Regions from separate parts of the Arthrobacter sp. MDT2-16 genome, predicted to be linked through region 2. Evidence: predicted binding sites of a transcription regulator. Region 2 holds the regulator's gene; the other holds the start of a gene.
What was found. The regulator LexA, encoded in region 2, represses DNA repair genes until DNA is damaged. The targets are predictions, from matches to a motif close to TCGAACANNTGTTCGA.

Region 1 (15,266 bases), on a different contig from region 2:
GCGAGGTGAAGGTCGGCACGAAGCTGGAATTCGGTGTCGCTGATGGTCGGCGCGGGCCGCAGGCGCTGTCGGCGCGCATCCTCGAACAGGCGCCCTCCGTGGTCAAAGCTACCCGCAAGAGTGCGGACGACATGGCCGTCATCACCGAGGACCTCATCAAGCTCCTCGATGCGGTGTCCAACGGCCTCCGCAAGGGCCGCTACCCGGAGAAGGCGCACGCTTCGAAGGTCGCAGCGGTCCTCCGAGCGGTTGCCGACGACCTCGACGCGTAGGCTTCCCTCATGACCTCGAGCAACCTGGAGACCACCGACGGCACCGCTCCGATCGATGCCTCGACGAAGCCCGCCGGGGCCGATGCGGTGCCCGGTGATGCCGAGACCGCACCCGCGGTGACGGTGCGGAAGCCCCGGGCATCACGCCGTATCCCCAAGTCCGACGTCGTTCTCGAAGCCGCCGTGGAGCGTGCCCGCCAGGGTGTGCTCGAGGTCGCCCCCGAGGCGCAGGTCGGTCGCCACGTGTCCGCCGTCGTGGAGGGCGAGCGCCTCGTCACCCACCGTTTTGAGGCTTTCCTGCCCGGCTACGGAGGGTGGCAGTGGTACGCCAGCGTGGCTCGCGTGTCGCGCAGCAAGGAAGTGACGGTGTGTGAGGTCGGTCTGCTGCCCTCGGCGGCATCACTCATCGCGCCCGAGTGGCTGCCCTGGTCCGAGCGGGTACGCCCGGAGGATTCCGAGCCGGATGGTCCCGTTGCCGATGCGTCCCTAGGTGACGACACGTCCCCGGCCGCCACGTCCCTGGCCGATGATGCAGCCGGGTCCGGTACCGACGCATCAGTGGTGATTGACGAGCAAGAGGGTGGGGCCGTCGTGGAGAGTGCGACCGAGGTCTCAGATCGCGGAGACGAGGTCGCGGTATCCGCTGATACCGCCGACGCCTCGGCCGGCGATGAACCGAGCGATGACGAGTCGGCTGATGACGAGCCAGCTGATGAAGAAGTAACCGACGGCAAGATGGCCTATGACGAGTTGGCTGGGGACGAGCCAGCCGAGGACGAGCTGGCCGACGGCGAGTTGGTTGAGGGCGATTTGACGGAGGACGAGCCAGCCGGCGACGAGCTGAGCGACGACGAGCCGACTGACGACGGCGTGGCCGACAGCTTGGCCAAGGAGGAGCCGACCGACGAGCCAGTCGATGAGGAGCCAACCAGCAGCCGTTCGGCCGACAGCCTCTCGACCGACAGCCTCTCGACCGACGATGCGGAACGGCCCGACGCCGGGTGATGGGCGTGTGGCACCGGAGCGGGGAAGGGATGTCTTGAGCACCTTCCGATCCCTCGGTATCCACAACTACAGGCTCTGGTTCATCGGGGCCCTGATCTCCAACATCGGTACCTGGATGCAGCGCACCGCCCAGGACTGGCTGGTCTACGACATCCTCACGCCTCAGAACGCATCGGCCCTCGGTATCGTGATGGCGCTGCAGCTGGGGCCGCAGCTCGTCATCGCGCCGTGGGCAGGCCTGATCGCGGACACCGTGGATCGCCGCCGGCTGCTCGCCGTCACGCAGGTGGCGATGGCGCTCCTGGGCGTGGGCCTCGGCCTGATGGTCCTCCTCGATGTCGCTGTCCTCTGGCACGTCTATGCGTTCGCCCTGGCACTCGGCATCGTCTCGGCCTTCGACGCCCCCGCGCGGCAGGCCTTCGTGTCCGAGCTCGTGCGCGACGACTACCTGCCCAACGCCGTGGCTCTGAACAGCGCGTCCTTCAACGGTGCCCGCCTCATCGGCCCCGCGATCGCAGGGCTGCTGACGGCCGGTGTGGGCCCGGGCTGGGTGTTCATGATCAACGCCCTGACGTTCGGCGCCATGGTCTACGTGCTGCTCGCCATGCGCACGTCCGAGCTGAACCAGCAGCCCCGCCAGACCCCGGGCAAGGGCCGGATCCGCGCAGGGTTCCGCTATGTACGCCACAGGCCGGACCTCATGGTGGTACTGCTGGCGATCTTCATCGTCGGCACCTTCGGGCTCAACTTCGCCGTCTTCATCGCGTCGATGGCACGCACGGAGTTCGGGCAGGATGCCGGGGTGTTCGGTGTCCTGTCCTCGGTCATGGCCATCGGGTCCGTGGCAGGGGCACTGCTCTCGGCACGGCGGGACCGCCCGCGCCTGCGCTTCGTGTTCGGTGCATCGGCGGCCTTCGGATTCGCGTGCATCCTCGCCGCCCTCGCGCCGAACCTCTGGCTCTTCGGACTCAGCCTCGTGCCGGTGGGCCTGTTCGCGCTGACGCTGATGACGAGCGCCAACGCCTATGTCCAGACCACGACCGACCCTGTGATGCGAGGTCGTGTCATGGCGCTGTACTTCGCCATCTTCCTCGGTGGGACGCCGCTGGGAGCGCCGGTGGTGGGATGGGTGTCCGACGCCTTCGGCCCGCGATGGAGTCTCGGGGTCGCAGCGGCGTCGGGTCTTCTCGCGGCTGCTGTCGGGATCTTCTGGGCATGGCGCTACCACGACGTGCGGTTGCGCTACGACCGGTCGGCGCCTCGTCGCCTGCGTCTCGACCACGAGGCCGGTGCGGCGGACGGCGCTCCCTAGCCACGTCATGTCGGCGGAACCGTCTGCCGCGCGAGCTCGATATCGACAGCCTGCCCCGCCTGCCAGTTCAGGTTCCTGCGCGGGCCGGCCGTGCCTCGTCGGTGGACGGGTGGGAGGAACCAGGGCACGCCGCTGCGCGATTCGATGCTCCACGTGCCCTGATGGATGGCGTGGTGGTGGCGCGAACACAGCAGGACCCCGTTGTCGATGCTGGTCCGGCCGCCGGACGACCAAGGCCGAAGGTGGTGGGCCTCGCACCAGCTGGCGGGGATGGAACAGTCGGGGAAGGCGCACCCTCTGTCCCGAGCCACCAAAGCACGGCGGAGGTGTGGAGGGAAGAGCCGTTGAGCCCGTCCGACGTCCAGTACCTGCCCTCTGCTGCCCAGGACAACCGGGATGATCTCGGCCTCACACGCGAGCTTCCTGATGGTCCTGGCACTGATCTGTTGCGAGAACACCGCTGAACCAGCCCGTTGCATCTGCTCCAGCAGGTCCCGGTAGTCGATGGTCACCATGACCTGCGGACGGTGCCCACCCGTTGCGGGGAGCCCATCGCCGGACAGGGCGATCCTGCAGGCGGCGACAAGGCCTTCGAGCATGTCCTGGGCTCTCGTGGTAGGAGCGGCATCCACGGCCGTGGCCACCGGACCGCCGCCATCGTCGGCCGGACCGGCCGGAGAGGCGGGATCCTTCACGGCCCTGCGCGGGTTGGTGGCCGAGTTCATCACGGTGACGAGGTGCTCGAACTGTTCGTCCGTTGCGCCGATCTCCAGAAGATGCAGCCCGTGGCGGCGGCCCTTGAGGAAGACGCCCTGCCGGGCGCGCAGGATCTTCTCGGTGGGTTCCTGCCCGTCCTGGTCGAGCACCGATTCCCAGCGGCGAGCCAGGACCCGCAGGAGGTCCTCGTCGGACTGGGCTGCCTGCAGGGTGAGGTGGTGCTCCATGGACATGAGCTGTTCCGGCGCCGCGACGGCGTGTACCCGCTTGAGTGCCCGGACGATAATGGTCGCGGCGCGGCTACTGATCACGCAGGAACCCACGGCGTCGCCGAGCGCCTCCAGCGGGGCAGGGGTCGGCGCGCCCGTGGGTGACAGCCCAGGCAGGACGACCTCGGCCAGGTTCAGCCGCCGCCTCGCTTCCGCCTCGCCGATTCCCAGCGTGGTCCGCAGGAACTCCGCGCAGTCCCGCAGCCTGGCAGCGGGCCTGTCCGGCCGGTCCGGCGGGGATGCTGCTCCTGGCTGTGCCTGCACGGATGCCGGGACGAGAGTGGGACCGCGCAGTTGGTGATCAGCGAGATCGTGTTCATCGGCCAGACGGGCGACGAGGATCTGCAAATGGTCGACGACCCTCGACACCTGCTCGACGTCGACGACGAGGCGGAGGGCGTCTGCTCTGGAGAGAACGCTGTGCTGCCGCGTCAGGTCGCGGGCGCAATCGGCCAGGGTGGCGCGCGCCGATTCGAGCGGGCTCCCTGCTCGGGTGACACTCTCGATCGGTGCTGTAGCCATGCCTCGATTTTATAGAACACACGTTCTACTCCGAGATCAAGGGTGCCTATGTGGATAAGAACGCGGGGCCCTGTCCAGGGACCAGGGACCAGGGACCAGGGACCAGGGACCCTGACCAGCGACCCTGACCAAAGGCCCGGGACCCGGGGCCTGAGACCAGCGGGTGCCGCTCGCCCGTGCGGAGTCCGGTGTGGGCGAGCGGCCCCGGAGACCTAGAGGAGGTTCTCGACCACGAAGTCGATGCAGGCGATCAGGGCCGAGACGTCGTCGGGCTCGATCGACACGAAGGTGGCGATGCGGAGCTGGTTGCGGCCCAGCTTGCGATAGGGCTCGACGTCGACGATCCCGTTGGCCCGCAGGATGGCGGCGATGCGTGCAGCGTCCACGGCGTCGTCGAAGTCCACGGTCACGATCACGTTGGAGCGGTCCTCGGCGCGGGCGACGTACGGGTTCGCGACGGCGGATGCCTCGGCCCAGCGGTAGAGCTTCCCGGCGGAATCGGCGGTGCGGCCGGCGGCGAAGGGCAGCCCGCCCTGCTCGTTGAGCCACTGCACCTGCGCTTCGAGTGTGACGAGCGTGGACAGCGAGGGCGTGTTGTAGGTCTGGTTCAGGCGCGAGTTGTCGATGGCCGTCTGCAGGTCGAGGAAATCGGGGATCCACCGGTCTCCGGCGGCGATGCGCGCCGCGCGCTCGAGCGCGGCGGGGGAGAAGAGCCCGAGCCACAGTCCGCCGTCGGACGCGAAGTTCTTCTGCGGGGCGAAGTAGTAGACGTCGGCCTGTGACACGTCCACGTCCAGGCCTCCGGCTGCGGACGTCGCATCGACGACGACGAGCGCTCCGTCATCGGCGCCCGCGACCCGCCGGACGGGAGCGGCGACGCCGGTGGAGGTCTCGTTCTGCGGCCAGGCATACGTGTCCACCCCGGTCTCCGCCGCGGGGTCCGGACGCGTACCCGGCTCGGAGGTGATGATGCTCGACCCCTCCAGGAACGGCGCCTTGTCGGTCGCGGCGGCGAACTTGGACCCGAACTCGCCGAAGGAGAGGTGCTGCGCCTTCCGCTCCACCAGACCGAAGGTTGCGACGTCCCAGAACGCCGTGGATCCGCCGACGCCCAACACCACCTCGTACCCTTCGGGGGCGCCGAAGAAGGTGCTGAGGCCGGTGCGCACGCGTCCGACGAGATCGCGGACCGGCGCCTGGCGGTGGGACGTCCCGAGCAGTGAGGGTCCGGCGGCCACGAGTGCGTCGATCTGCCCCCTCCGCACCTTGGAGGGGCCGGCGCCGAAGCGGCCGTCCGAGGGCAGCAGGTGTCCGGGGAGGCGGGGCAGGTCATTCATGGGTGCTCCAGCTGTTGGGCGGCGGGTACGGCCCTCATTCTGCCCCAGCTGTCACGGGCCCCTCCATTTGTGAACTCCTGCCTGCGGGAAGGGGCCAACGGCGCCGTCGGCGTCTTCCGGCGGGCGGAGGGGGTCGATTGCCGGGCGCGTTGCGGCATGGGTTAACCTTGGGGAGCGTGGGGCGGATCAGGCCGCGGCGGCGGCGCCTTGCCTCACCGGCGTGAGGCACACCAGCCGCGCACCCGCACCGCACCAAGGAGCTGAACCGCATGACGGACCTCATCGACACCACCGAGATGTACCTGCGGACCATCCTTGAGCTCGAGGAAGAGAACATCGTCGCCCTCCGTGCGCGCATCGCCGAGCGACTCCGCCACTCGGGGCCGACCGTCTCCCAGACCATCGGACGCATGGAACGCGACGGCCTCGTTGTGGTCTCCGGCGACCGGCACCTGGAGCTCACCGGGCTGGGACGGCGTCGGGCCACCGAGGTCATGAGGAAGCACCGCCTCGCGGAGCGCCTGCTGAGCGACGTCATCGGGCTCGACTGGGCCTATGTGCACGAGGAGGCCTGCCGCTGGGAGCACGTGATGAGCGAGCGTGTGGAGCGCAGGCTCTACGAACTCCTCGGCAAGCCCTCGGAGTCGCCGTACGGGAATCCCATCCCGGGACTCGAGGCGATCGGGGGAGTGGAGTCCGAGCTGTTCACCGACGGCGTGGTGACCCTGCTGTCCGCCATGGGCACCTACTCTCCTGACAAGCAGGTCACGCTCGTGCGACTGGCGGAACCGATCCAGGTGGATCCGGAGCTTCTCACGCAGCTCGACGAGGGCGGCCTGCGTCCCGGAGCGCAGCTGAACCTGGAATCCGTGGGCGGATATGTCTCCGTCCGCGTGCCCGGTGTCGAGGGCGCCCTGGAGCTGCCGCCCGTGGTCGCCTCCCACGTGTTCGTCGCCGTCGCACCCTGATCCCCGACCCGCGGGGCAGGGTGCGCCTCATCGCCGCCGATATCAAGAACACACCGGTCCGTGACCGTAATGTGACATATCGGTGTTTCTGATGTAGCTTTCATCTCGTGCCAAATTCGCTCTAGATCCGGCACCCTCCTGCAAATCGCCTAGCTCTGCCATTGCTCGAGGTCCGTCCGCACCATCGCATGGCAGAGGCGGGGGAACCAATTTCCGGGTTTCTTCACAGAAATCCTTGGGGTTAAGTCGCTGTTTCATGCAGCGGCCGGGTGACTCCCATCCGAATCCGACAGCTCACCTCGCAGGCGTTGGGAGAGGCAATCCAACGTGTCCAAAAGCTCTTCGCCGGGCCGCCATCGTGCGGCCCGGAACGTCAGTGCGCTGACGAACCTGTCCACAGCAGTCACCTCCAACGCCGGATCCGTCGGCCGCCAGGCAGCCGTCATCGTCGCCGCGTCAGGCCTGGTGCTGACCGCCGGGCTGCCGGCCCACGGTGCAGCCACCGCCGAGCGTGAGGTGCAGTCCTCCGCAGCGTTGACCGTGAACCGGGTCGTCCCGGCCGAGGTCACAGTCCCGGCCACCGCAACGGTCTCCTTCGACCGCGTGGCCGTCGAGGTCACCGCCGCTCCCGAGCCCGTCGTCGAATCACCTGCTCCCGAGCCCGTCGTCGAGGCGCCCGTCGTCGAGGCCGCGCCCGCCATCGCCATGCCGGCTCCTGTCGCACCGGCTCCTGTCACGGCTGCCCCTGCCGCGGCTGCACCTGCCGCCCCGGTGACGGTCGTCGCCGCACCTGCCCCCGCACCGGCCACAGTGGTTGTCCCCGCTGCCCCGGCCCCTGTAGCCGCGCAGCCCGCACCCGCACCTGCCCCGGCCGCACCTGCCCCCGCCGCTCCTGCCCAGTCCTCCGGCGTCGCTGCAGGCCTGGTCGGTTCGGCCTACGCCCAGATCGGCACCCCGCAGGACTGCACCGCCATGGTCGAGAAGGCGCTGCGCTCGGTCGGCAAGTCCGTGGGAGACCTCGCCCCGGGCCAGTTCTTCCAGTTCGGTGACGTGGTGGGGAGCCCCGCACCGGGCGACCTCGTGATCACCGGTGGCCACGTCGCCATCTACGTCGGCAACGGCCAGGTCATCAGCGGTGGCCTCAACGGCATGAACACCGGCCTCCACGGCCTGTCGGACCTCCCCGGCGCCAGCTTCGTCCGCGTTCGCTAACCCCCCACTTTTCGGAGAAACCCCATGTCTTCACGCGCCACAATCGCACGCCACCGGGGAGAAGCGCGGAACACCGCAAGCTTCTCCGCCCTCGCCAGCGCCGTCACGTCCAACGCGAGCGGGATGGGCCGTCAGGCCGCCGTCATCGCGGCGGCGTCCGGCCTCGTCCTGACCAGCGGTGTCGCGGCCAACGCCGCCGACCTGCAGCCGCAGCGCGACGTCGCTGCCTCCAGCATCTCCCTGTCGTCGGTCCGCGCCGCCGTCGTGGCGTCCACCGAGACCGTCGTGTCCTTCAACCGGACGCCGGTCAAGGTCAACGCCAAGCCGGTCGTCGCACCCGCGGCTCCTGTCGTCGAGGCCCCTGTCGCCGAGGCCCCTGTCGCCGAGGCCCCTGTCGTCGAGGCCCCTGTCGTCGAGGCGCCGCCCGCTCCCGCTCCGGTGGCAGCAGTCCAGGCGCCGGCCGCTCCCGCTCCGGTCGCAGCAGTCCAGGCGCCGGTCGTCCAGGCCCCCGTGGCGCAGGCGCCGGCTCCCGTTGCGGCAGTCAAGGCACCCGTCGCTGCGCCTGCCGCAGTGGCGCCGGCTCCTGCCCCGGCACCCGCTCCCGCGCCGGCCCCCGCTCCCGCGCCCGCCCCTCGGGCGTCGTCGGGCGTTGCCGCGACCATCGCCGCAGCAGCCAAGGGCCAGCTCGGTGTCATGCAGGACTGCACACGCCTGGCCAGCAACTCCCTCGCCGCAGCGGGCATCAACTTCCACGGCTGGCCGGCAGGCTACCTCTCGCTGGGTCGGACCGTCAGTGCCGGCGAGGCCATCCCGGGCGACCTCATCTACTACGCCAACGGCGGCATGGGCATGGCTCACATCGCCGTCTACATCGGCGGTGGCCAGGCCGTGCACGGCGGGTTCAACGGCAACACGACCGTGATCGCACCCGCCGAGCTCGGCTCCGGCGGCGTGTACATCCGCGTCGGCGGCTGACCGACGGACGAACGACCAAACGGAAGGACCGGCACCATGTGCTGGTCCTTCCGTTCGTGTATAGATGACGAATCCGGCCTCGCACCACAATTCCGCTGAGGAATGCTGCCCATTAGTGACCTTCATGTGTTGTGCTTACCCTTGCAGTGTCAATCAGAAGCACCTCTCCCGATCCCCGGGATGGCACCCGGTTGCGGGAACACGTCGGTATCGAGGCTTTGTTCATGCGCACTCTCGTTCTGAATGCAGGGTATGAACCACTGGCGGTCGTGACCTTCCGCCGGGCGCTGGTCCTTGTGCTCACGGGGAAGGCGAGCGTGGTCGCGGAGGACGACGACCCGGTGGTGGGTCCCACGGAAGTGCTCGGCCGGCCGTCGGTGATCCTCCTCCACCGGTACGTGAAGATCCCGTACCGGCACGACGTCACCGCGACCCGGCGCGGGGTCCTGCGCCGCGACAACCACCTGTGCGCCTACTGCGGGAAGACCGCCTCGACCATCGACCACGTGATGCCCCGGTCCAGGGGTGGCGGTGACACCTGGGAGAACCTGGTGGCGTGCTGCCTGAAGTGCAACAACGCCAAGGGGGACAAGACGCTCAGCAGCCTCGGTTGGAAACTGCGGATCGTCCCGCTTCCACCGCGCGGCCCGCAGTGGCAGATCCGCGAACTCGAGAAGCCGGCACCGCAGTGGAGCGAGTTCCTCGCCGAGAACGCCGCGTGACCGGCACCCCGCGGTTCGACGCCATCGTCCTGGCCGGCGGCCGGTCCTCGCGGCTCGGCGGCGTGTCCAAGGCCGGTCTGGTCCTCGACGGGCAGACCCTGCTCGAGCGCACCTGCGCCGCCCTCTCCGACGCGGGGCGCCTCACCGTCGTCGGTCCCCGGCCCGACGGCGCGTGGCGCGCCGAGGCTGTCGCGCCGTCGTTCGTCCGGGAGGAACCCGCCTTCGCCGGGCCGGCAGCGGCCGTGGTCGCCGGGTTCCGGGCGTCACCGGGACCGAGGGCGCCCTGGTGCGCCGTGGTGGCGTGTGACATGCCGCGTGTCGGTGAACTCCTCGAAGCCCTGCTGGCCGAGGCCGCGGCAGGGGACGCCACCTCCCTGATCGCGGTCGACGGCGGGCGTGACCAGCTGCTGGCAGCGCTGTACCGGAGCGAGGACCTCGCAGCCGCCATCGACGCCGTCCTGGCCCGCGGTCCGGCGGACAACCTCTCGATGCGAAGCCTCCTTGCTAGTGTGAGCACCAGACCCGTCCCGGTTCCGCCGGGCACCACACACGACGTCGACACCTGGAACGATGCGCGAATGCTGGGAGTCGACGTCCCCTAGCACCACCCGGAGGGCCCATGGACGACCGCCAGAAACTGCTGCACGACTGGACCGAGAAACTGCTCGCCGCCTTCGAGATCGACGGGACGGACGTGGACATCGACGCCGTCCTCGGGCTGGCCGGTCGCGCAGCCCACGGTGTGGTGAGGCCCGCGGCGCCCCTGACGACGTTCGTGGTCGGGTATGCGGCAGGCCTCGCGGTGGGCAGCGGACAGGCGGACGAGCAGGTGGCCATGGAATCCGCGATGGCGGTGGCCGACGCGCTCTGCGCTGAGGCCGCGGCGGGTGGAGGTCCCGCATGAGCGAGTCGGTACCCGCCCGCAACGTCGACTGGGCGATGGCCCGCACCCTCGCGCACGGCGCGGGGCGGCCGCTGCCCTTCCAGACCGTCACCCTCGCGGACGCCCTCGGGCAGACGCTCGCCGAACCCGTCCACGCGCTGCAGGCCATCCCGCACTACGCGTCCTCGGCGATGGACGGGTGGGCGGTGAACGGTGAGCCACCCTGGACGCTCGTGAGCCACGCGCAGCCGGACGAGCACCCCCGCGGCAGGCCTGCGCCGCACGCCGACTCCGGCGAGGTATCGCTCGCGCCCGGTGAGGCGACGTTCATCCTGACCGGGGGAGTGGTTCCCCAGAACGCCGTCGGCATCCTGCGGACCGAGCACGGCGCGGTCCGCGGGGACGTGCTGGACCGCAACGAGTCGGCCCGGCCCGACGAGCCGTCGCCCCACGAACACGTGCGGCCCGCGGGGGAGGAGGCCGAGGAGGGCTCCGAGGCCATCCCCGCCGGCGTCGTCCTGAATCCCGCACAGATCGCCCTGGCAGCGGTGTGCGGACACGACACCCTCGCCGTCCTGCGGGCTCCTCGGGTGTCCCTCCTGATGACCGGTGACGAGGTGATCGACCACGGACTCCCGCACCCCGGCCAGGTCCGCGACACCTTCGGCCCCCAGCTGCCCGCCTTCGTGGCGATGCTCGGAGGCCACGTCGACGTCGCCGGGCGTGCGAAGGACGACCTCGACGACGTCGTGGCCGCCATCAGTGCGGAACCGACCGACGAGTTCTCCCTGGCCAGGGCATCCGGTGACGTCCTCATCACGACCGGCGGCACGGGCAGTTCCTCCGCGGACCACATCCGCCGGGCACTCACCGAACTCGGGGCCGAGCTGATCATCGACGGCATCGCCATGCGGCCGGGCCACCCGACGCTGCTGGCGCGCCTGCCGGACGGACGCTTCCTCGTGGGGCTCCCGGGCAACCCCCTCGCCGCGATGATGGCCATGCTCACGGTGGCCGGTCCGCTACTGGCGGGACTGCGCGGGGCCGTACTGGAGGAGCCGCGGACGGTGACGAGCGCCGACGCCTTCGAGCCGCTGCCCGGCAGGAGCCGCCTCGTCCCGTACCGCGCCGAGGCCGGGCGGGCCGTCCCCAGCACCCACCAGCGCTCCGGGATGCTGCGCGGTCTCGCCTCCGCCGAGGGCGTCCTGGTGATCCCGTCCGAGGGCTGTGCTGCGGGCGACCCCGTGCCGGCCCTGTCGCTGCCGTGGGTGGTCGGCTGACGCGACGCCGACGCCGGGGACGCTGTCCACACCCCCGGACGGCGGCCCCGACGGTCCGGACGCCGACCTGGGTCAACTAACCTCGAGACAGGACCGAGGCAAGGAGCACAGCATGAACCGGGTCACCCAGCGACGTCGTATCACCAAGTTCCGTATCGGGGCGCAGACCGGGCGCCGCGAGGACGTGCTGGCGGGGGAGGAACCGCTCGAGATCCGCCTCGGCGGCAGCGCCTTCACGGTCACCATGCGTACACCGGGGGACGACTTCGACCTCGTGGCCGGGTTCCTCGTCTCGGAGGGCGTGGTCTGGGAGCCGGGCCAGCTGCCGAGCCTGCGGTACTGCGCCGGCGTGGACGAGAACGGCCAGCAGACGTTCAACGTGGTGGAGGCCCAGCTCCGGCCGGGCGTGGAGCTCCCTGACACCGCGATGGAACGCCATGTGTACACCTCGAGCTCGTGCGGCATCTGCGGCACGGCGTCGATCGACGCGGTACGGAAGTCCTCGCGGTTCGACCTGCATGACGACACCGCCCCGGTGGACCTCGGCGTCCTGGCGTCGCTGCCCGACCGCCTGCGCGAGAGCCAGAAGCTCTTCGACCGCACCGGTGGCGTCCACGCCGCCGGCCTGTTCACCGCGGAGGGGGAGCTCCTGTGCCTCCGGGAGGACGTGGGGCGCCACAACGCAGTGGACAAGGTGGTGGGCTGGGCGCTCCGGGAGGGCATGCTGCCCCTGCGCGGGACTATCCTCCAGGTGTCGGGCCGGGCATCCTTCGAGCTCGTGCAGAAGGCGCAGCTCGCGGGCATCCCCGTCCTCGCCGCCGTGAGTGCGCCGTCGTCCCTGGCAGCGGACCTCGCCGATGACGCCGGCCTCACGCTCGTGGGTTTCAGCCGCGGGACGTCCCTGAACTGCTACTCGCACCCGGACCGGATCGCGGCCTGATCCGTCGCGCGGGCGGGTGCCCCATCGTCGTACACGCCCTCCCCTGGCAGGAGCGCGTCGGCCCGCGATACGCAGCAGGGACCCGCGACACTCCGCGGGCCTCGGGACGCGCGGCGGGGACCGGACCCCGCCGCGCACGCCGTGCCCGGCGTCAGAAGGGATTGAGCAGGCGCTGGACGAACCGGCGCGTCCGCTCCTCGCGCGGATCGCGCAGCACCTGGTCGGGGTGGCCGTGCTCCACGACCACGCCCCCGTCCATGAAGACCACCTCGTCGGCGACCTCGCGGGCGAAGGCCAGCTCGTGGGTCACGATCGCCATGGTCCACTTCTCCTCGGCGAGCTCCTTGATGACGGTGAGCACCTCGCCGACGAGCTCGGGGTCCAGGGCCGACGTCGGCTCGTCGAACAGCAGCAGGTCCGGCTGCAGTGCCAGCGCGCGGACGATCCCGACGCGCTGCTGCTGCCCGCCGGAGAGGTTGAACGGGTGGTCGTCCCGCTTCGCGGCGAGCCCCACGCGCGCGAGGAGCCGTTCGGCGTTCTCGACGGCGTCCTTCCGGGACTTCCTCTGCACCCGGACGGGGCCCTCGATGATGTTCTCGAGCACCGTCATATGGGGGAAGAGGTTGTAGTTCTGGAAGACCATGGCGCTGCGGTCCCGCAGGGACAACGCCTCCTTCTTGCCCACCTTGCCGCCGAACTCCACGCTCGGTCCGCCGCGGAAGGCCACGGTGCCGCCGTCGGGCGTCTCGAGGCCGTTGAGGCAGCGCAGCACCGTGGTCTTCCCTGAACCGGACGGGCCGACGAGCGCGACCACCTGCCCGGCGTCGATGCGCAGGTCGATGGACTTCAACACCTCGTTGTCGCCGAAGGACTTCCGCAACGAGGTGGCGGTCAGGAGGGGATCAGTGGGCGACATAGCGGTCCAATCTCTTCTCGAGGGCGGACTGGCCGCTGGACAGGACGAGGCAGATCACCCAGTAGATGGCGGCGGCCTCGAGGTAGACCAGCATGAACTGCTGCGAGAAGGCGGCGATCTGCTGGGCCTCGCGGAACAGCTCCGTCACCAGGATCACCGACGCCAGCGAGGTGTCTTTCACGAGGCTGATGAAGGTGTTGGACAGCGGCGGGACCGAGACGCGCGCCGCCTGCGGGAGGATGACGCGACGCAGGGTGACGGTGCGGGACATGCCGATGGTGTGACCCGCCTCCCACTGTCCCTTCGGCACGGAGAGGATGGCCGAGCGGAGGATCTCCGCCGCGTACCCCGCGACGTTGAGCGAGAACGCGATGATGGCACTGGGCCACGGGTCGATGGTCAACCCGATCGAGGGGAGCCCGTAGAAGATGACGAACAGCTGCACCAGCAGGGGCGTGCCGCGGATCACCGAGACGTAGAACCTCGCGATGCCCGAGAGGACGGGCTGCCCGCTGATGCGCATGAGCGCGACGACGAGCGCCAGAGCCAGGCCGAACAGGAAGGAGACGATGGAGAGCGGGATGGTGCCCGTCACAGCGCCGGAGACCATGGGCCAGAAGGAGGCGCGCAGCAGTTCCCAGTCCATCAGTCAGGCCTTCCGGCCCTTCTCGCCGGTATCACTCGCTGACGTCAGTGCCGAAGTACTTTTCGGAGATCTCGGCGAGCGTGCCCTCCGCGCGGAGCTCGTCGAGGGCCGTGTTGATGGCGTCCACGAGTTCGGTGCTGCCCTTACGGACCGCGACGGCGCTCCGGGAGGACTCCTCCGTGGTCGCCGCGATCTTGATGCCCTCGTTGTCGTTGGTCTTCTGGTAGTCGAGGTAGGTCAGCTCGTCGTTGATGGTGGCGTCCACGCGACCCTGCTCGAGGAGCGTGATCGACTGCGCCCAGCCTTCGACCGCCTCGACGTTCGCGCCGCTCGCCTTCGCGAGCTCGTTCCAGTTGCTGGTCAGGGACTGCGCCGTCGTCTTGCCGGAGAGGTCCTCGAAGGAGGTGATGTCGGTGTTGTCCGCCGTCGTGACGATCACGCCCGAGCTGACGGTGTACGGCTCGGAGAAGTCGTAGGTGGCCTTGCGCTCGTCCGTGATGGAGACCTGGTTGGCGATCACGTCGAACCGGCCGGCCTCGAGGCCCGCGAAGATCGCGTCCCACTGCGTCTCCTCGAACTCCGCCTCGACGCCCATCTTCTCCGCGACGGCGGTGATGACCTCGACGTCGTACCCGGTGAGTTCGCCACTGCCGCCCTCGTGGAAGCTGAAGGGCTGGTAGGTGCCCTCGGTGCCCACCGTCAGGACGCCCGCGTCCTGGATCTCCTGCAGCGACGACGCCGCCGCGGACTCCCCGGATCCCCCGCTCCCGCCGGCCGGGGTCGACGAGGAGCAGCCCGCGAGCGCGAGGGTGAGGGCTGCGGCGGTGCCGAGGATGGACAGGCGGTGCTTCATGGGGGCTTCCTTCGGTTGCGTGGGGCGGATACGGCGGGTGGGGAAATAGAAGGGGCCGGGAACGGCTTGAACCCTACGTACCTCAGTTGCACCCGGCCGCGGCCGGAGTCGAACACTACTGAGGTGAACACCGGAACATCCACTTATTGTTCCGAAGTATTGCGGCGACGGTCCAGACACCGGGGATCGCAGCCGGAACTGGCATCCCCGGGAGGGACCGTTATGAGCATGGAAGGCGCGGCCTGGAGCTCGCTGTACAGGATTTCGACGGCGAAGGACGCGAAACACGGATTCTCCCGGGAGTCGGTACGCCGCATCCTGACCTTCGCCGTGCCGTACCGCTCGAAGCTGGTGCTGTTCATCCTCCTGTCCGTGGCCGGGGCCTTCCTCGCCGTCGCGACGCCGGTCCTGGCCGGCCAGGTGGTGGACGTGATCGT
Region 2 (15,266 bases):
TATCAGCGAGCCCACGGACGCGCCTGGCGACCATCGCCGTACCTACGAGGTGCGCACCTTCGGCTGCCAGATGAACGTCCATGACTCCGAGCGCATCTCGGGCCTCCTCGAGGGCGCCGGGCTCAGCCGCGTGCAGCAGGGCCAGGCCGACGTCGTCGTCTTCAACACCTGCGCCGTGCGTGAGAACGCCGACAACAAGCTGTACGGCAATCTCGGCATCCTCAAGGCCGTGAAGGAAGCACGTCCGGGCCTCCAGATCGCCGTGGGCGGCTGCCTCGCCCAGAAGGACAGGGAGACGATCCTCCGGAGGGCGCCGTGGGTGGACGCCGTGTTCGGGACCCACAACATCGGCGCGCTGCCGGCTCTGCTCGAGCGTGCCCGGCACAACCAGGACGCGCAGCTCGAGATCCTCGAGTCCCTCGACGTCTTCCCGTCCACGCTGCCCACTCGGCGCGAGTCCGTCTACGCGGGCTGGGTGTCCATCTCCGTCGGCTGCAACAACACCTGCACGTTCTGCATCGTGCCGTCGCTGCGGGGCAAGGAGCGCGACCGCCGGCCCGGGGAGATCCTCGCCGAGATCGAGGCCCTCGTGGCCGACGGCGCCGTCGAGGTGACGCTGCTGGGGCAGAACGTCAACTCCTACGGCGTGGAGTTCGGGGACCGCGGTGCCTTCGCGAAGCTGCTCCGCGCCTGCGGCTCGATCGAAGGGCTCGAGCGCGTGCGCTTCACGAGCCCCCACCCGGCCGCGTTCACGGACGACGTCATCGACGCCATGGCCGAGACGCCGAACGTGATGCCGCAGCTGCACATGCCGCTGCAGTCGGGCTCCGACGCGGTCCTCAGGGCCATGCGCCGCTCCTACCGGTCCACCCGTTTCCTCGGGATCCTCGAGCGCGTCCGCGAGCGCATGCCGGACGCTGCCATCTCGACGGACATCATCGTCGGGTTCCCCGGGGAGACGGAGGAGGACTTCCAGGCCACGCTCGACGTCGTCGAACAGGCGCGCTTCGCCACCGCCTTCACGTTCCAGTACTCCCGGCGCCCCGGGACCCCCGCGGCGGACCTGCCGGACCAGCTGCCCAAGGCGGTGGTCCAGGAGCGCTTCGAACGGCTGACGGCGCTGCAGGACCGCATCGCCCGCGAGGAGAACGCCCGCCAGGTCGGCACGCTCGTCGAGGTGCTCGTCACGGACCAGCAGGGACGCAAGGCATCGGAGACGCACCGCCTCACGGGGCGGGCACGCGACCAGCGCCTGGTCCACTTCTCGGTGCCCGACGGCGCCGAGACGCCCCGACCCGGCGACGTCGTGACGCTTCCCGTCACCGAGGCGGCGTCCTTCCACCTGCTGTCCGATCCGTCGCCCGCCGAGTACTCGCTCCGCCGCTCGCGCGCCGGCGACGCGTGGGACCGCAGCCAGGCGGACTCCTGCGGCATCCCCGTCACGCCGAGCGGCGCCCCGCGCCCGGTGGCGCTGGGCATGCCGTCTCTGCCCGTCCGGGCCGGCGCCCTTTGACCCTCCCGGTCGTCGCCGTCGTCGGTCCCACCGGGTCGGGCAAATCGGATCTCGGCGTCGCCCTGGCGCAACGCCTCGGCGGGGAGGTGGTCAACGCCGACGCCCTGCAGTTCTACCGCGGCATGGACATCGGCACGGCGAAGCTGACCCCGGCGGAGCGGCAGGGCGTGGAGCACCACCTGCTGGACGTCCTCGACGTCACCGAGGAGGCGAGCGTCGCCGCCTACCAGGACGACGCCCGCCGCATCATCGACAGCATCCACGACCGGGGCAGGGTCCCGATCCTCGTGGGCGGGTCCGGGCTGTACGTCCGGGCGGCCCTGGACCGGCTGGAGTTCCCGCCCACCGATCCCTCCGTCCGGGAGCGGCTCGAGGCCGAACTCGCCGAAGGAGGGGCCGCTGCGTTCCGGGAGCGCCTGCATGCCGTCGACCCCGCCTCGGCCGGACGCATCAGGGATGACCGCCGTCTGGTACGGGCACTGGAGGTGCACGAGATCAGCGGACGGCCCTTCAGCGCCTTCATGCCCCGGCGCGAGTACCACCGGCCGACCGTGCAGATCGGTCTCGCGGTGGACCGCGACCTCCTGCGCGACCGGCTGGCGCGGCGCGTGCAGGTCATGGTCCGGGACGGCCTCGCGGAGGAGGTCCGGAGCCTCGCCGACTCGGGGCTCAGGGAGGGTAGGACGGCCTCCCGCGCCCTCGGGTACGCACAGTTCCTGCAGGTCCTCGACGGGTCCGTGACGGAGGCCGCCGCGGTCGAGGACACCATCGCCGCGACGCGGCGGTTCGCCAAACGCCAGCTGACCTGGTTCCGCGGCGACCCGCGCGTCGCCTGGCTCGACTGGCAGGCGGACGGCCTGGTCGACCAGGCCGTCGGACTCGCCAGGCGTTCCGGGGACCTATCCTGAGACGGTGACCGATCACCTCGCCGACACTGCAGCCCCCTCCGCCCGGCAGTCCGCCGGGCTGTCCTTCTCGAAGGGCCATGGCACGGGCAACGACTTCATCCTGACCCTCGATCCCGACGGGGACGCGCCGACCGACGCCGCGGTCGTCGCCGCGCTGTGCGACCGGCACCGCGGGATCGGTGCCGACGGGTACATCCGCGCCGTCCGGTCCTCAGCGCTCCCCGAGGGGCGTGCCCTGCTGCAGACCGAGCCGGCCGCCGAATGGTTCATGGACTACCGCAACGGTGACGGATCGGTGTCGGAGATGTGCGGCAACGGGGTCCGGGTGTTCGTCCATTTCCTCCTCGCCCAGAAGGTGGCCGACCTGCCGCAGGGCGGGGAGCTGGCCATCGGGACCCGCGCCGGCGTCAAGCGGGTCACGCGATCGGGGGACGGCTACGCGGTGGACATGGGGCCGTGGGAGTTCATCTTCCCGGAGGCGGCCGTGGCACGGGGTATGGACTCCCTCGTCGCCATCGGCGGGCTCGACGTCGACCGTCCCGCGCTGTCGATCAGCATGGGTAACCCGCACACCGTCGTCGCCCTCGCCGAACGGACCGAACTCGATTCCACCGATCTCCACCGCGCACCGGCGGTCCAGCCGGTGCCGCCCGAGGGCACCAACGTGGAACTCGTGGTCCCGTCCGATCCGCTCGTGGGTGACGACGGCGTGGGGCGCCTCACGATGCGCGTGCACGAGCGCGGCGTCGGCGAGACCCAGTCCTGCGGCACCGGGGCCTGCGCCGCGGCCGCCGGTACCCGGTTCTGGGCGGGGGAGGGCGCACCGGCCCGGTGGCTCGTGACGGTTCCCGGCGGCGTCGTCGGCGTCACCTTCTTCGACGGCCCCGACGGTCGCGAGCACGTGCAGCTCAGCGGGCCGGCCGTCTTGGTGGCCGACGGCGTGCTGTCGACCCGCGGCTGAGCGGACGCGCCCCGGACGCCCCGGCATCACTGCCCGCGGCGCACCTCCAGGATGCGGAAGGACTTCGACGTCTCGGCGCGGCGGACGAGGAAGTCGTCCGGCAGTTCCCCGGCGAGCCAGCGCTGCAGGGAGTCGGCGCCGAGGTTCTTCTGCACCACGAGCCACGCGCTGCCACCGGGCGCGAGGCGCGGCAGCCAGCGGAGCAGCAGCGCGTGCAGCTCCTGTTTCCCGATCCGGATGGGCGGATTGGACCAGATCGTGTCGAAGGCCAGGTCCGCATCGACGTCGTCCGGGGTCGAGGCCACGACATTGCCCAGCCCCAGCCGCCGTGCGTTCTCGGCGGTCAGCGCAATGCACCGCTCGTTGACGTCGACGGCACGGACCTCGGCCTCCGGTGCCTTCAGCGCCATCGTGAGGGCGATCGGTCCCCAGCCGCACCCGAGGTCCAGCAGGCGCCGGCCCTCGGGGTCCGGCACGGATCCGAGGAGGATCGACGTGCCCTTGTCCACGCCGTCGGGGCTGAAGAGGCCCGACGAGGTCACGAGCTCCCTGCGCTCACCGGCGAGGACGACGGAGAGGGGCCTGCGCGTCTCGGGCCCGACCGGCCGGGCGCTGAAGTAGTGCTGCGGCTCCTGGGATGCGTCCATAGGGAAAAGCGTAGCGGCACGCCCTCGCCGGTCCCCGCCGGCGGTCCTCCTTCCGGCGCAAGGCGGTTTCGCCCCGCGAGAATACGCTGGAACGCCGTCGGTGGGCCGCCGTAGAATCGAACGACATTCACTGAAGGAGAACATGACCGAGAATCACGGACATCCCACCGGGGCCGACATGGGCCCGGAGGAGATCCAAGCCGTCATCGACCGGATCCTCGCCAGCGACGAAGCTGCCGCGGCGAAGGCGAAGAACGGGACGACACCGGAGAAGACCACCGCACCGATCGAGAAGACCTGGCGCTCCCGTGCGCTCGCGCTGTCGAGCGAGGACGAGCCCGCCGACGCCGACGGGGACCAGCAGGACCTGGCGGAACGCCGTGCGCTCCGCCGCGTGGCGGGTCTTTCCACCGAACTCGAGGACGTCACCGAGGTCGAGTACCGGCAGCTGAGGCTGGAGCGGGTGGTCCTCGCCGGCCTCTGGAGCGAAGGGACCGCGCTGGACGCCGAGAACTCGCTGCAGGAACTCGCCGCCCTCGCGGAGACTGCCGGATCGGAGGTGCTGGACGGCATCGTGCAGCGCCGCCTGAAGCCGGACCCCGCCACGTTCCTCGGCTCGGGCAAGGCCCAGGAGCTCAAGAGCATCGTCCAGGCGACCGGCGCCGACACCGTGATCGTCGACAGCGAGCTCTCCCCGTCGCAGCGCCGCGGCCTGGAGGACATCGTCAAGGTGAAGGTCATCGACCGCACCGCCCTGATCCTCGACATCTTCGCCCAGCACGCCCAGAGCCGCGAGGGCAAGGCCCAGGTCGAGCTGGCGCAGCTCGAGTACCTGCTGCCCCGCCTGCGTGGCTGGGGCGAATCGATGTCCCGCCAGGCCGGTGGCCAGGTCGGCAGCGCGAGCGCCGGCATGGGCTCCCGCGGTCCCGGTGAGACGAAGATCGAACTCGACCGCCGCAAGATCCGCACGAGGATGGCGAAGCTGCGCCGCGAGATCGCAGGCATGAAGCCGGCGCGGGAGACCAAGCGGTCCAACCGCAAGCGGAACCAGGTACCCTCCGTCGCCATCGCCGGCTACACGAACGCCGGCAAGTCGTCCCTGTTGAACCGGCTCACGGACGCCGGGGTCCTCGTCGAGAACGCCCTGTTCGCGACGCTCGATCCGACGGTGCGCCGGGCCGAGACCCCGGACGGCATCGGCTACACGCTCGCCGACACCGTCGGCTTCGTCCGGTCGCTGCCCACCCAGCTGGTCGAGGCATTCCGCTCGACGCTGGAGGAGGTCGCGGACGCGGACCTGATCCTGCACGTCGTCGACGTCTCGCACCCGGACCCGGAGGGCCAGCTCGCTGCGGTCCGCACCGTCCTGACCGAGGTCGATGCCCGCAAGGTGCCCGAGATCGTGGTCTTCAACAAGGCCGACGCCGCCGACCCGTTCGTCATCGAGCGGCTGCGGCAGCGCGAGCCGCGCTCCGTCGTCGTCTCCGCGCGCACCGGTGCCGGCATGACGGAACTGAAGCAGCTCATCAGCACGAACATCCCGCGTCCCGGCGTGAAGCTGGACCTGCTGGTGCCCTACGAGCGCGGCGAGGTCCTCAGCCGCCTGCACCAGGAGGACGTGGAGATCCTCGGCCTCGAGCATGTCGACGAGGGCACCCGCCTCGAGGTGATGGTCCGCGAGGGACTGGCAGCCGATCTGGAGCCGTACCTCCGGCATGGGTGACAGCACCCGATCCGGCGCCGTCGTCGCGGCGTCGGACCCGGCGCGCCACTCCGCCGAAGCCCGTCAGGCACTGGAACTGCTCGACGCCGCCGTGGCGGCCATGGGCGGCGAGATGCGCGCCGGCCAGCACGAGATGGTGCGGCAGGTCAGCGAGGCCATCCGCTCGGGCGACCACCTGCTGGTCCAGGCCGGCACCGGCACGGGGAAGTCCCTGGCGTACCTGGTCCCCCTGATCGCCCACGCCATGGACAGTGACCGCCCGTCCGTGGTCTCGACGGCGACGCTCGCCCTCCAGGCCCAGATCGTGGGCCGTGACCTGCCACGCCTCCTCGATGCCGTGAAACCCGCTCTCGCGCGCCCCGTCGACGTCGCGCTCCTCAAGGGCCGTTCCAACTACGTGTGCCTGCACAAGACCGGCGGAGGCTTCCCCGAGGAGGACGCCCCCGACGCCCTCTTCAGCCTCGGCGAGGACGCAGCACCGCACCCCTCCCCGGCCCTCGGCGGGGGAGGCCCCGCGTCGGCACTCGGCAGGGAGGTGGTCCGGCTGCGCGAGTGGGCGGAGGACACGGACACGGGCGACCGCGACGACCTCGTCCCCGGTGTCAGCGACCGCGCGTGGCGGCAGGTGTCGGTCTCCAGCATGGAGTGCCTGGGCGCCGCCCGCTGCCCGATGGCCCAGGAGTGCTTCAGCGAGAAGGCGCGCGCCGCTGCCGCGGACGCTGACATCATCATCACGAACCACGCGATGCTCGCCATCAGCGCGTTCGAGGGGCTGGCCGTCCTGCCCGAGTACGACGTCGTCGTGATCGACGAGGCGCACGAACTCCACGACCGCGTGACCGGGGCGGTCTCCGGACAGCTCTCCGCCTCCATGGTGAGCGCCGCCGCGACCGCCCTCCGCCGCCACGCCTCGATCGGCACCGCAGCCCTCGACACCGCGGCGTCCGCCTTCGAGGCGGCCTCCGAACTCGTGCCCTCCGGGCTCCTGCCGGGCGGCCTCCCCGACGACCTCGAGGAATCCCTCGCGCAGGTCCGGGACGCCGCACGCGCCGCGCTCTCCGACACGAAGACGGACGGCAAGTCGGAGGCCGACGTCGACGGCGGGCGGCAGGTTGCACGCTCCCGCGTCACCCTGGTGTTCGACCTCGCCGAGCGGATCCTCGCGGCCGCAGACCTCGATGAGGTGGTCTGGGCGTCCCGGCCGAGCACCTTCACGCCCGGATCCGGCTACGCGCAGCCGGATGAGAGTGCGCCCGCGACGCTGAACGTGGCGCCGCTCTCGGTGGCGGCGCGCCTGCGGGAGGGCCTCTTCGAGGACCACACCGTGGTGCTCACCTCCGCGACGCTCGCGATCGGTGCCGAGTTCGGACCCGTCGCGGGATCGCTGGGCCTCAGCGGCCCCGGCGCGCCGGCCTGGACCGGCGTCGACGTCGGCAGCCCGTTCGACTACCCGCGGCAGGGCGTGCTGTACGTGGCGAAGGACCTGCCGAAGCCCGAACGCGGCACGTCCGACGCGCAGCTGGCAGAACTGCTGACCCTGCTCCGGGCATCCCGCGGGGGAGCCCTGGGACTCTTCTCCTCCAAGCGGGCTGCCGAGGAGGCGGCGGAGGCGCTGCGCCCCCAGGTCGACTTCGAGATCCTCTGCCAGGGGGAGTCCTCCCTCAACGCCCTGGTCACGCAGTTCGCTGATGAGCCGGACACCTGCCTGTTCGGCACCATGTCCCTCTGGCAGGGCGTGGATGTGCCGGGCGCCTCGTGCCGCCTGGTGGTGATCGACCGCATCCCGTTCCCGCGGCCGGACGATCCGCTCATGACGGCGCGGACACGGGCCGTGGCCCGCAACGGCGGCAATGGCTTCATGAGTGTCTCCGCGACGCATGCCGCGATCCGCCTCGCACAGGGCGCCGGCCGCCTGATCCGGTCGGGAGGCGATCGGGGCGTCGTCGCGGTCCTTGACAGCCGCCTCGCGACGGCTCGCTACGGCGGGTTCCTCCGGGCTGCGCTACCGCCCTTCTGGGCGACCACGGACAGGGCCACCGTCACCGGGATCCTGGAGCGGCTCTCCACCCGCTGACGGCCCGGCCCGGCCCCGGCAGGTCCGGGCACCCAACCACGAGGGGCGCCGCAGTCACCGGACTGTAGGCGCCCCTCGGGCGGAGAGCGGGGCGCCTACAGTGCGCGCATCACCGAGACGACCTTGCCCATGATGCTGGCGTGGTCGCCGAGGATGGGCTCGTAGCGCGTGTTCTGGGGCAGCAGCCACGTGTGTCCGTCCCGTTGACGGAACGTCTTCACCGTGGCCTCGTCATCGAGCAGCGCTGCGACGATGTCCCCGTTCTGGGCGCTCTGCTGCTTGCGGACCACCACCCAGTCGCCGTCGCAGATGGCGGCGTCGACCATCGAGTCGCCGGAGACCCTGAGCATGAACAGGTCGCCGTGGCCCACGAGCTGTCGGGGCAGGGGCATGACGTCCTCGACCACCTGATCGGCGAGGATCGGGCCACCAGCGGCGATACGGCCGACCAGTGGGACCAGCGCGGTGTCCACCGCGACCCGGTGCTCCGCCGAGGTCTTCCGCTCCGGCGACCCGTCGGGACCCGCCGGCGCCTCGGCGGGCAACGTCAGCGGCAGCAGGACCTCCATGGCGCGGGGGCGCTTGGGGTCGCGCCGGAGATAGCCGAGCCGTTCGAGCTGGGACAGCTGATGCGTCACGCTCGACAGGCTCGCCAGACCCACGGTGTCACCGATCTCCCGCATGGACGGCGGGTAGCCCTTGTCCGCGATCGAGCGCTGGATCGTCTCGAGGATGGTCAGCTGACGTGCGGTCAGTCCCTTGGACACCGAGCGGCCCCGCGGGCGGCCCCGGCCCGCGGTGATCGGAACGGCGTCGCCGGGGACGTCGGCGATGTTCGATTCCTGCCGGACTGCCGGTGTTGGTTCCGCCACTGTTCTGCCTTTCGCCTGGGACCGCAGATCCCGTGGAGCCCACCACCGGCATTCCGCTGCGGCGGAATCCATTGTGTCGGTGGCGGGTGATTGTCTGAGGTGCATCGACGGCCTGCCTGCCGCTCAGCAGCGGCAGAGGCCGGTGATGCCCTGTCCTGATCACGCTAGGGCAGGCCTGCATGCTTTTCAAACATATGTTCGAGCGAGTCTCGACAACGGTCGTCGGTGAGTGCTAGAACTGAGTTCGAGTTAATTAGAACATCCGTTCGAAACGGGCGTCCAGCCCGGAACGGCTATTCGAAGGAAAAGAGGCTTGGCAATGGCTGAAGCACGAGTTCTGCAGGGCAGCACGGCGCTGTGGGCGCTGACACCCGGCCGCCCGGAAGTGCCCTTCCGCGCGGTCCCCGCGGGTCGCATCCGGCCGACGCGGCTCCGTACCTCCACGCAGCGGAGTACGGAGCGGAGTACGGAGCGGATCGCCGGCCCGGTCGCAGGGCGGCTCGAGGAGCGGAACCCGGAGCGTCCCCTCACCCTGACGCGCCGCGGACGGCTGCTGCTGGTCGGTCTGCCCATCGCGCTGGGCGTGGCGGCGCTCATCCTCCTCGGTGCCTTCCTCACCTCCCAGGCGCAGGCGGGCGAGTCCCTGCCGGAATCGTCCGCGACCGTCGAGGTCAGCGTCGCGGCGGGGGAGTCACTGTGGGACCTCGCGCTGCGCCACGCCCCCGATCGCGATCCCCGGGACGTCGTGGCGGAGATGGTCGAGCTCAACAACCTCCGCGGCTCGGTGGTCCAGGCCGGGCAGAGCATCGCGGTACCCGTCGGGGGATAGCACCGAAGGCGAGGTCCCCGGCCGGAACCCCGACCGGATGGTCCCATCGGACCGACCGAATCGAGCGCGATTACCGGCGGAAGGGGGCATCCCTTAAACTTGTCGAGTGCCTTCCTCCGTCGACGCCCTAGCGAACCTGCCCCTGCGCGATGACCTCGTGGGCCTGCACCCGTACGGGGCCCCGCAGCTGGACGTGCCGATCCTGCTCAATGTCAACGAGAACACGCACGGCGTGCCGGCTGACGTGCATGCCGCCATCGTCGACGCCGTCGCGGAGGCCACGCAGGGCCTGAACCGGTATCCGGACCGCGAGTTCACCGAGCTCCGCAAGAACCTGGCGGACTACCTCGGCCATGGCCTCACCCCGGACCAGCTGTGGGCGGCCAACGGATCGAACGAGGTGCTGCAGCAGGTGCTGCAGGCGTTCGGCGGGCCCGGACGGACGGCGCTCGGGTTCCCTCCCACCTACTCCATGTACCCGCTGCTGGCCAGCGGCACCGGGACGCGCTACGTGACGGCGGAGCGCGGGGCCGCGTACGCCATGACGCCGGAGAGCACGGCCCGCGCGGTGCGCGAGTCCGGGTCGAACATCGTGTTCCTGTGCTCGCCGAACAACCCCACCGGGACCGCGCTCGGCCTCGACGTCATCGAGGCCGCCTATGAGGCCGGCGAGGCCGCCCGCGCTGTCATCATCGTCGACGAGGCCTACGGGGAATTCGCGCAGACGGGGACGCCGAGCGCGCTGACCCTGCTGCCGGGGCGCCCGCGCCTGCTCGTCTCCCGCACCATGAGCAAGGCCTTCGCTCTCGCGGGCGCGAGGATCGGCTACCTCGCGGCAGCCCCGGAGGTCGCCGACGCGCTCCGGCTGGTGCGCCTGCCGTACCACCTGTCCGCGATCACCCAGGCGGCCGCCAATGCGGCGCTGACGCACGCGGAGACCCTGCTCTCGAACGTCGAGGCCATCAAGGTGCAGCGGGACCGCATCGTGCGCGAACTCGTGCGTCTGGGGCTCCGCCCCGCGCCGTCGGACTCCAACTTCGTCTTCTTCTCGGGCCTCGAGGACCCGCACCGGGTCTGGGAGGGGCTCCTGGAAGCAGGTGTCCTCATCCGGGACGTCGGGATCCCGGGGTCCCTGCGCGTGACCGCGGGAACAGAAGAGGAGACCACGGTGTTCCTCTCGGCGTTGGAGAAGTTGCTGTAGCCCCCGAGGACCGAGCTGCGCCGCCGTCGCATCTCCTAGACTTGAGGGGCAGTGGACGCACACGGCCCGTCGCCGTGCACCACCTCCCGCCACCAGACGAATGTCGATCCGCGCGCCGATGACCGGCAGCGCACCGAAGGAATGCAATGACAGTTGATGCCGCCCGCGGCCGCACCGCCCGGATCGAGCGCGTCACGAGCGAGTCCAGCGTCCTCGTCGAGCTGGACCTCGACGGCACCGGGGTGTCCTCGATCGACACCACCGTCCCCTTCTACGACCACATGCTCACAGCGCTGTCGAAGCACTCGCTGATCGACCTGACCATCAGGTCCTCGGGCGACACGCACATCGATGTCCACCACACCGTCGAGGACACCGCCATCGCGATCGGCGAGGCGCTCCGGAGCGCCCTCGGGACCAAGGCCGGGATCCGGCGCTTCGGCGAGGCCACGGTGCCGCTCGACGAGGCCCTGGCCAACGCCGTCGTCGACATCTCGGGTCGCCCGTTCCTCGTGCACGGCGGGGAGCCGGCGGGCCAGGAGTACCACCTGATCGGCGGCCACTTCACCGGATCGCTCACGCGCCACGTGTTCGAGGCCCTGGCCCTGCACGCCGGGATCTGCCTCCACGTCACCGTCCTCGCCGGCCGCGACCCGCACCACATCGTCGAGGCCCAGTTCAAGGCACTGGCCCGTGCCCTGCGTGCAGCGGTGGAGCCCGACCCGCGCGTCGAGGGCATCCCGTCCACGAAGGGGACGCTATGAGTGCGCGCACCGTCACGGTGCTCGACTACGGCTCGGGCAACGTCCGCTCCGTCGTCCGCGCCCTGGAGCACGTCGGCGCCGACGTCGTGCTGAGCGCAGAGCCCGACGACGTCCTCAACGCCGACGGCCTGCTCGTGCCCGGTGTCGGCGCGTTCGCCGCCGTCATGAAGGGGCTCAAGGACGTCGACGCCCTCCGTATGATCGGCAGGCGCGTGGCCGGCGGCAGGCCCGTCCTCGGGATCTGCGTGGGACTGCAGGTGCTCTTCGACGAGGGCGTGGAGCACGGCGTCCGCACCCCCGGCATGGGTGAATGGCCCGGTACGGTGGAGCGGCTCCAGGCCGACGTCGTGCCGCACATGGGCTGGAACACCGTCCAGGCGCCCGAGGACACCGTCCTGTTCGACGGCATCGGGGACGAGCGCTTCTACTTCGTGCACTCCTACGGCGTCCAGGACTGGCGTTTCGACGTCACCCAGCCGGCCATGAAGCCCCCGCAGGTCACCTGGGCCGAGCACGGTACCCCCTTCATCGCGGCCGTCGAGAACGGGCCGCTCAGCGCCACGCAGTTCCACCCCGAGAAATCGGGCGACGCCGGCGCGCAGCTGCTGCGGAACTGGATCGAGGGGATGCGGTGAGGCCGTGCTGAGCCTCGTGCTCATGGGCGCCGCCGGTGTCCTCATCGGAGGTGCCTTCTCCCTGCGCAGCCAGGACTTCCCCCGCTGGGTCTGGATCGCCTTCCTCGTGCTGGCGGGACTCTCGCTCCTGGCCGCCTACCTGTTCACGCTTCCCGGCGACTAGCCGCCACACCCGCCCCGACCGACCCGCTCGACCGACCAGGCCCGACAGCCCGTACGAAAGCAGACCATGAGCCCCTTCGCCGAATCGCCCACGCTCGAACTCCTCCCCGCCGTCGACGTCGCCGACGGCCAGGCCGTGCGCCTGGTGCAGGGCGAGGCCGGCAGCGAGACCGGGTACGGCGACCCGCTCGACGCCGCTCTCGCCTGGCAGGAGGCCGGCGCGGAGTGGGTGCACCTCGTGGACCTGGACGCCGCCTTCGGCCGGGGCTCCAACCGGGACCTGCTCGAGCGCGTGGTCCGCCACCTCGACATCAAGGTCGAACTCTCCGGAGGCATCCGGGACGACGCGACACTCGACGCAGCCCTCGAGCTCGGCGCCACGCGCGTCAACCTCGGCACGGCTGCGCTCGAGAACCCCGAGTGGACCGAACTGGCCATCGCCCGGTACGGCGACGCCGTCGCCGTCGGGCTCGACGTCCGCGGCACCACCCTCGCCGCGCGCGGCTGGACGGAGGACGGCGGTGACCTCTGGGAAGTCCTGCAGCGCCTCGAGGACGCGGGCTGCGCACGCTACGTGGTCACGGACGTGACAAAGGACGGAACCCTCAGGGGCCCGAACATCGCGCTGCTCCAGGAGGTCCTCGCGAGGACCACGCGACCGGTCGTGGCGTCGGGCGGGATCTCGAGCCTCGACGACGTCGCGGCGCTCCGCGAACTCGTGCCCTCCGGCCTCGAGGGCGCGATCGTCGGCAAGGCACTCTACGCGGGAGCGTTCACCCTGCCGCAGGCCCTCGACGTGGCGGGACTGCCCGCCACGGACGCGTGACCGGACGGCAGCTTCCCGCGCACATCGCGGCGGCCCTCGCGGGCAATACCGCCGACTCCGCCGGGCAGGCGTGGGCGGGCCGCGACCTGTCCGGGCCGGACAACCCCCTGCACGCGTTCGACGACGACGACGGCACAGCCGACCCCGCACTGGCTGCCGCCGTCGCCGGGCTGCTCGGTGCTCCCGACCGATCGGTGGATCAGCCGGGGCCCCGCGAGAGGGCTGTGTTCAGCGCCCTCACGACCGCGCGGGTCTTCATCCCCATCGTCGCCCGGCTCGCGCAGCCGGGGGAGGGGGTCTCCGGTGTGCAGTCCGACAAGGAAGCGGAGATGGCACTCGTCACGCTCACCGCGCCGGACGGGCGCAGGGCCCTGCCGGTCTTCTCGTCCACCCGCGCCCTCGAGCGCTGGCACCCGGACGCCCGCCCCGTCGCGGCGTACGCGGCACGCGCCGCCCTCGCCGCCGCGGCGGAGGACGCCGAGCTGATGGTGCTGGACCCGGGCGCGGACCTGACCGTCGTGGTCCGCCGTCCCGCTGTGTGGGCCCTCGCCCGACAGATCCGGTGGACGCCGTCCTACGAGGACCCCGCACTGGCTGCGCTGGTGGAGACGGCGGCGCGCGGGGAGCAGGACGTGCTCGCAGTAGCCCTGCGACCCGCCGCAGGCGTCCTCACGCGTACGGCCGACGGTACTATTGCCTCCGGTGGGGGTCCCGGTCCGGAGCTGCGCATGGACCTGCAGCTCCGCGGAGGGTTGTCGCCGCAGGAGGTACGCGATGCCGTCGCGTCCTTCCGCGGGAAGCTCCTGGGCCTCACCGACTTCGTGGAACGCGTCGACTCGCTCGACATCAAACTGACCCGCTGACGGATCCGTCGGCCAGGAAAGACACACACGTGAACTTCGCCGTCTACCGTGATCTGCTGCGCATCCGCTCCGTCCGGACCCTGCTGATCGTCGGGATGATCGCCCGCTTCCCCCACTCGGCGGCGGGCGTGCTCCTGACCCTGCACGTCGTGCAGACCCTCGATCGCGGCTATGCGGAGGCGGGGGCCGTGGCCGCCGTCGTCACCATCGGTATCGCCGTCGGTGCCCCGTGGCGCGGCCGGCGGATCGACGAGGCAGGACTGCGCCGGGCGCTCGTCCCCTCCGTCATCGCGGAGGCGGCCATCTGGTCCGTCGCCCCGCACCTGCCCTACGAGTGGCTGCTCCTCGCCGCCCTCGTCGGCGGGCTCTTCACCCTCCCGGCGTTCTCGGTGATCCGGCAGGCGCTCGGAGTACTGGTCGACGGTGATCGACGGCGCACGGCCTTCACGCTCGACGCCATCTCCACGGAGGTCGTCTTCATGGCCGGGCCGGCCGTGGGCATCGTCCTGGCCACCCAGGTGTCCTCCGTGCTCGGTCTGACCCTCGTGGGCCTCGCCACCGCCGCGGCCGGTGTCTTCCTCATGTGGTTCAACCCGCCGACGCGCTCCGACCAACTGCCCGACGCCGGGACCGTATCGGCAGCCGCACCGGCCGGCGTCGGCGACGCCGCAGCCGACCTCATCGGATCCTCCGACGCGACCCCGGCCGCCGGTGCTTCGATGCTGCGCCGGGGGGTGCGCCGGGCCTTCCCGTGGCTGACCGTGCCGCTCGTCCTGGTCATGGTGACCGCCGCAGGGGCCGGGCTCGCCCTCTCGGGCTCCGAGGTGGGCATCGTGGCGGCGCTCGAACTCGCGGGCAAGGAGGATCAGCTCGGGCTCGTCTTCGTGGCGTGGTGCGCCGCCTCGGTGGTGGGAGGCCTCGTCTACGGTGCCCTGCACCGGCCGGTCCCGCCGTCGCTCCTCCTGCTCGGCATGGCGCTGCTGACGCTGCCCATGGGCTTCGCCGACTCGACGCTGTCGCTGGCGCTGCTCTCGATCCCGCCGGGCCTGCTCTGCGCCCCGGTCCTCTCGGCGGCATCGGAGAAGGTCGCCGATCTGGTGGCCGAGGACAGGAGGGGTGAGGCGATGGGATGGTACGGCTCGGCGCTGACCTCCGGCGTGGCGCTCGGGGCACCCCTGGCGGGTGTCCTCATCGACCTGACCGGCCCCTGGGGCGGTTTCACGGCCGTGGCCGTGGTCTCGGCGCTGATCGGTGTCGTCGCCTTCCTCGCCCGTCACCTGGAGCGGTC

Region 1: ACX80N_RS08855 (HNH endonuclease signature motif containing protein) is a predicted target of LexA. The motif match lies at 4,110-4,125, and genes of this name have one in related genera.

Annotation. Positions count from the first base shown of each region.
Region 1 covers NZ_JBTNDP010000004.1:39,192-54,457, forward strand. Annotated here, with positions in the region: gene ACX80N_RS08840 (cold-shock protein) at 1-272, shown strand, start outside; gene ACX80N_RS08845 (DUF3027 domain-containing protein) at 282-1,277, shown strand; gene ACX80N_RS08850 (MFS transporter) at 1,312-2,589, shown strand; gene ACX80N_RS08855 (HNH endonuclease signature motif containing protein) at 2,595-4,097, opposite strand; gene serC (phosphoserine transaminase) at 4,310-5,434, opposite strand; gene ACX80N_RS08865 (metal-dependent transcriptional regulator) at 5,704-6,402, shown strand; cyclic di-AMP (ydaO/yuaA leader) riboswitch at 6,572-6,724, shown strand; gene ACX80N_RS08870 (NlpC/P60 family protein) at 6,730-7,614, shown strand; gene ACX80N_RS08875 (NlpC/P60 family protein) at 7,639-8,589, shown strand; gene ACX80N_RS08880 (HNH endonuclease) at 8,814-9,311, shown strand; gene mobA (molybdenum cofactor guanylyltransferase) at 9,308-9,913, shown strand; gene ACX80N_RS08890 (DUF6457 domain-containing protein) at 9,931-10,215, shown strand; gene ACX80N_RS08895 (molybdopterin molybdotransferase MoeA) at 10,212-11,474, shown strand; gene fdhD (formate dehydrogenase accessory sulfurtransferase FdhD) at 11,587-12,414, shown strand; gene ACX80N_RS08905 (amino acid ABC transporter ATP-binding protein) at 12,566-13,330, opposite strand; gene ACX80N_RS08910 (amino acid ABC transporter permease) at 13,317-13,976, opposite strand; gene ACX80N_RS08915 (amino acid ABC transporter substrate-binding protein) at 14,008-14,829, opposite strand; gene ACX80N_RS08920 (ABC transporter ATP-binding protein) at 15,052-15,266, shown strand, end outside.
Region 2 covers NZ_JBTNDP010000009.1:34,883-50,148, reverse strand. Annotated here, with positions in the region: gene miaB (tRNA (N6-isopentenyl adenosine(37)-C2)-methylthiotransferase MiaB) at 1-1,513, shown strand, start outside; gene miaA (tRNA (adenosine(37)-N6)-dimethylallyltransferase MiaA) at 1,510-2,421, shown strand; gene dapF (diaminopimelate epimerase) at 2,426-3,382, shown strand; gene ACX80N_RS15075 (class I SAM-dependent methyltransferase) at 3,409-4,029, opposite strand; gene hflX (GTPase HflX) at 4,172-5,752, shown strand; gene ACX80N_RS15065 (ATP-dependent DNA helicase) at 5,745-7,826, shown strand; gene lexA (transcriptional repressor LexA) at 7,922-8,698, opposite strand; gene ACX80N_RS15055 (LysM peptidoglycan-binding domain-containing protein) at 9,012-9,527, shown strand; gene ACX80N_RS15050 (histidinol-phosphate transaminase) at 9,634-10,728, shown strand; gene hisB (imidazoleglycerol-phosphate dehydratase HisB) at 10,875-11,492, shown strand; gene hisH (imidazole glycerol phosphate synthase subunit HisH) at 11,489-12,127, shown strand; gene ACX80N_RS15035 (hypothetical protein) at 12,132-12,290, shown strand; gene priA (bifunctional 1-(5-phosphoribosyl)-5-((5-phosphoribosylamino)methylideneamino)imidazole-4-carboxamide isomerase/phosphoribosylanthranilate isomerase PriA) at 12,357-13,115, shown strand; gene ACX80N_RS15025 (SseB family protein) at 13,112-13,978, shown strand; gene ACX80N_RS15020 (MFS transporter) at 14,008-15,266, shown strand, end outside.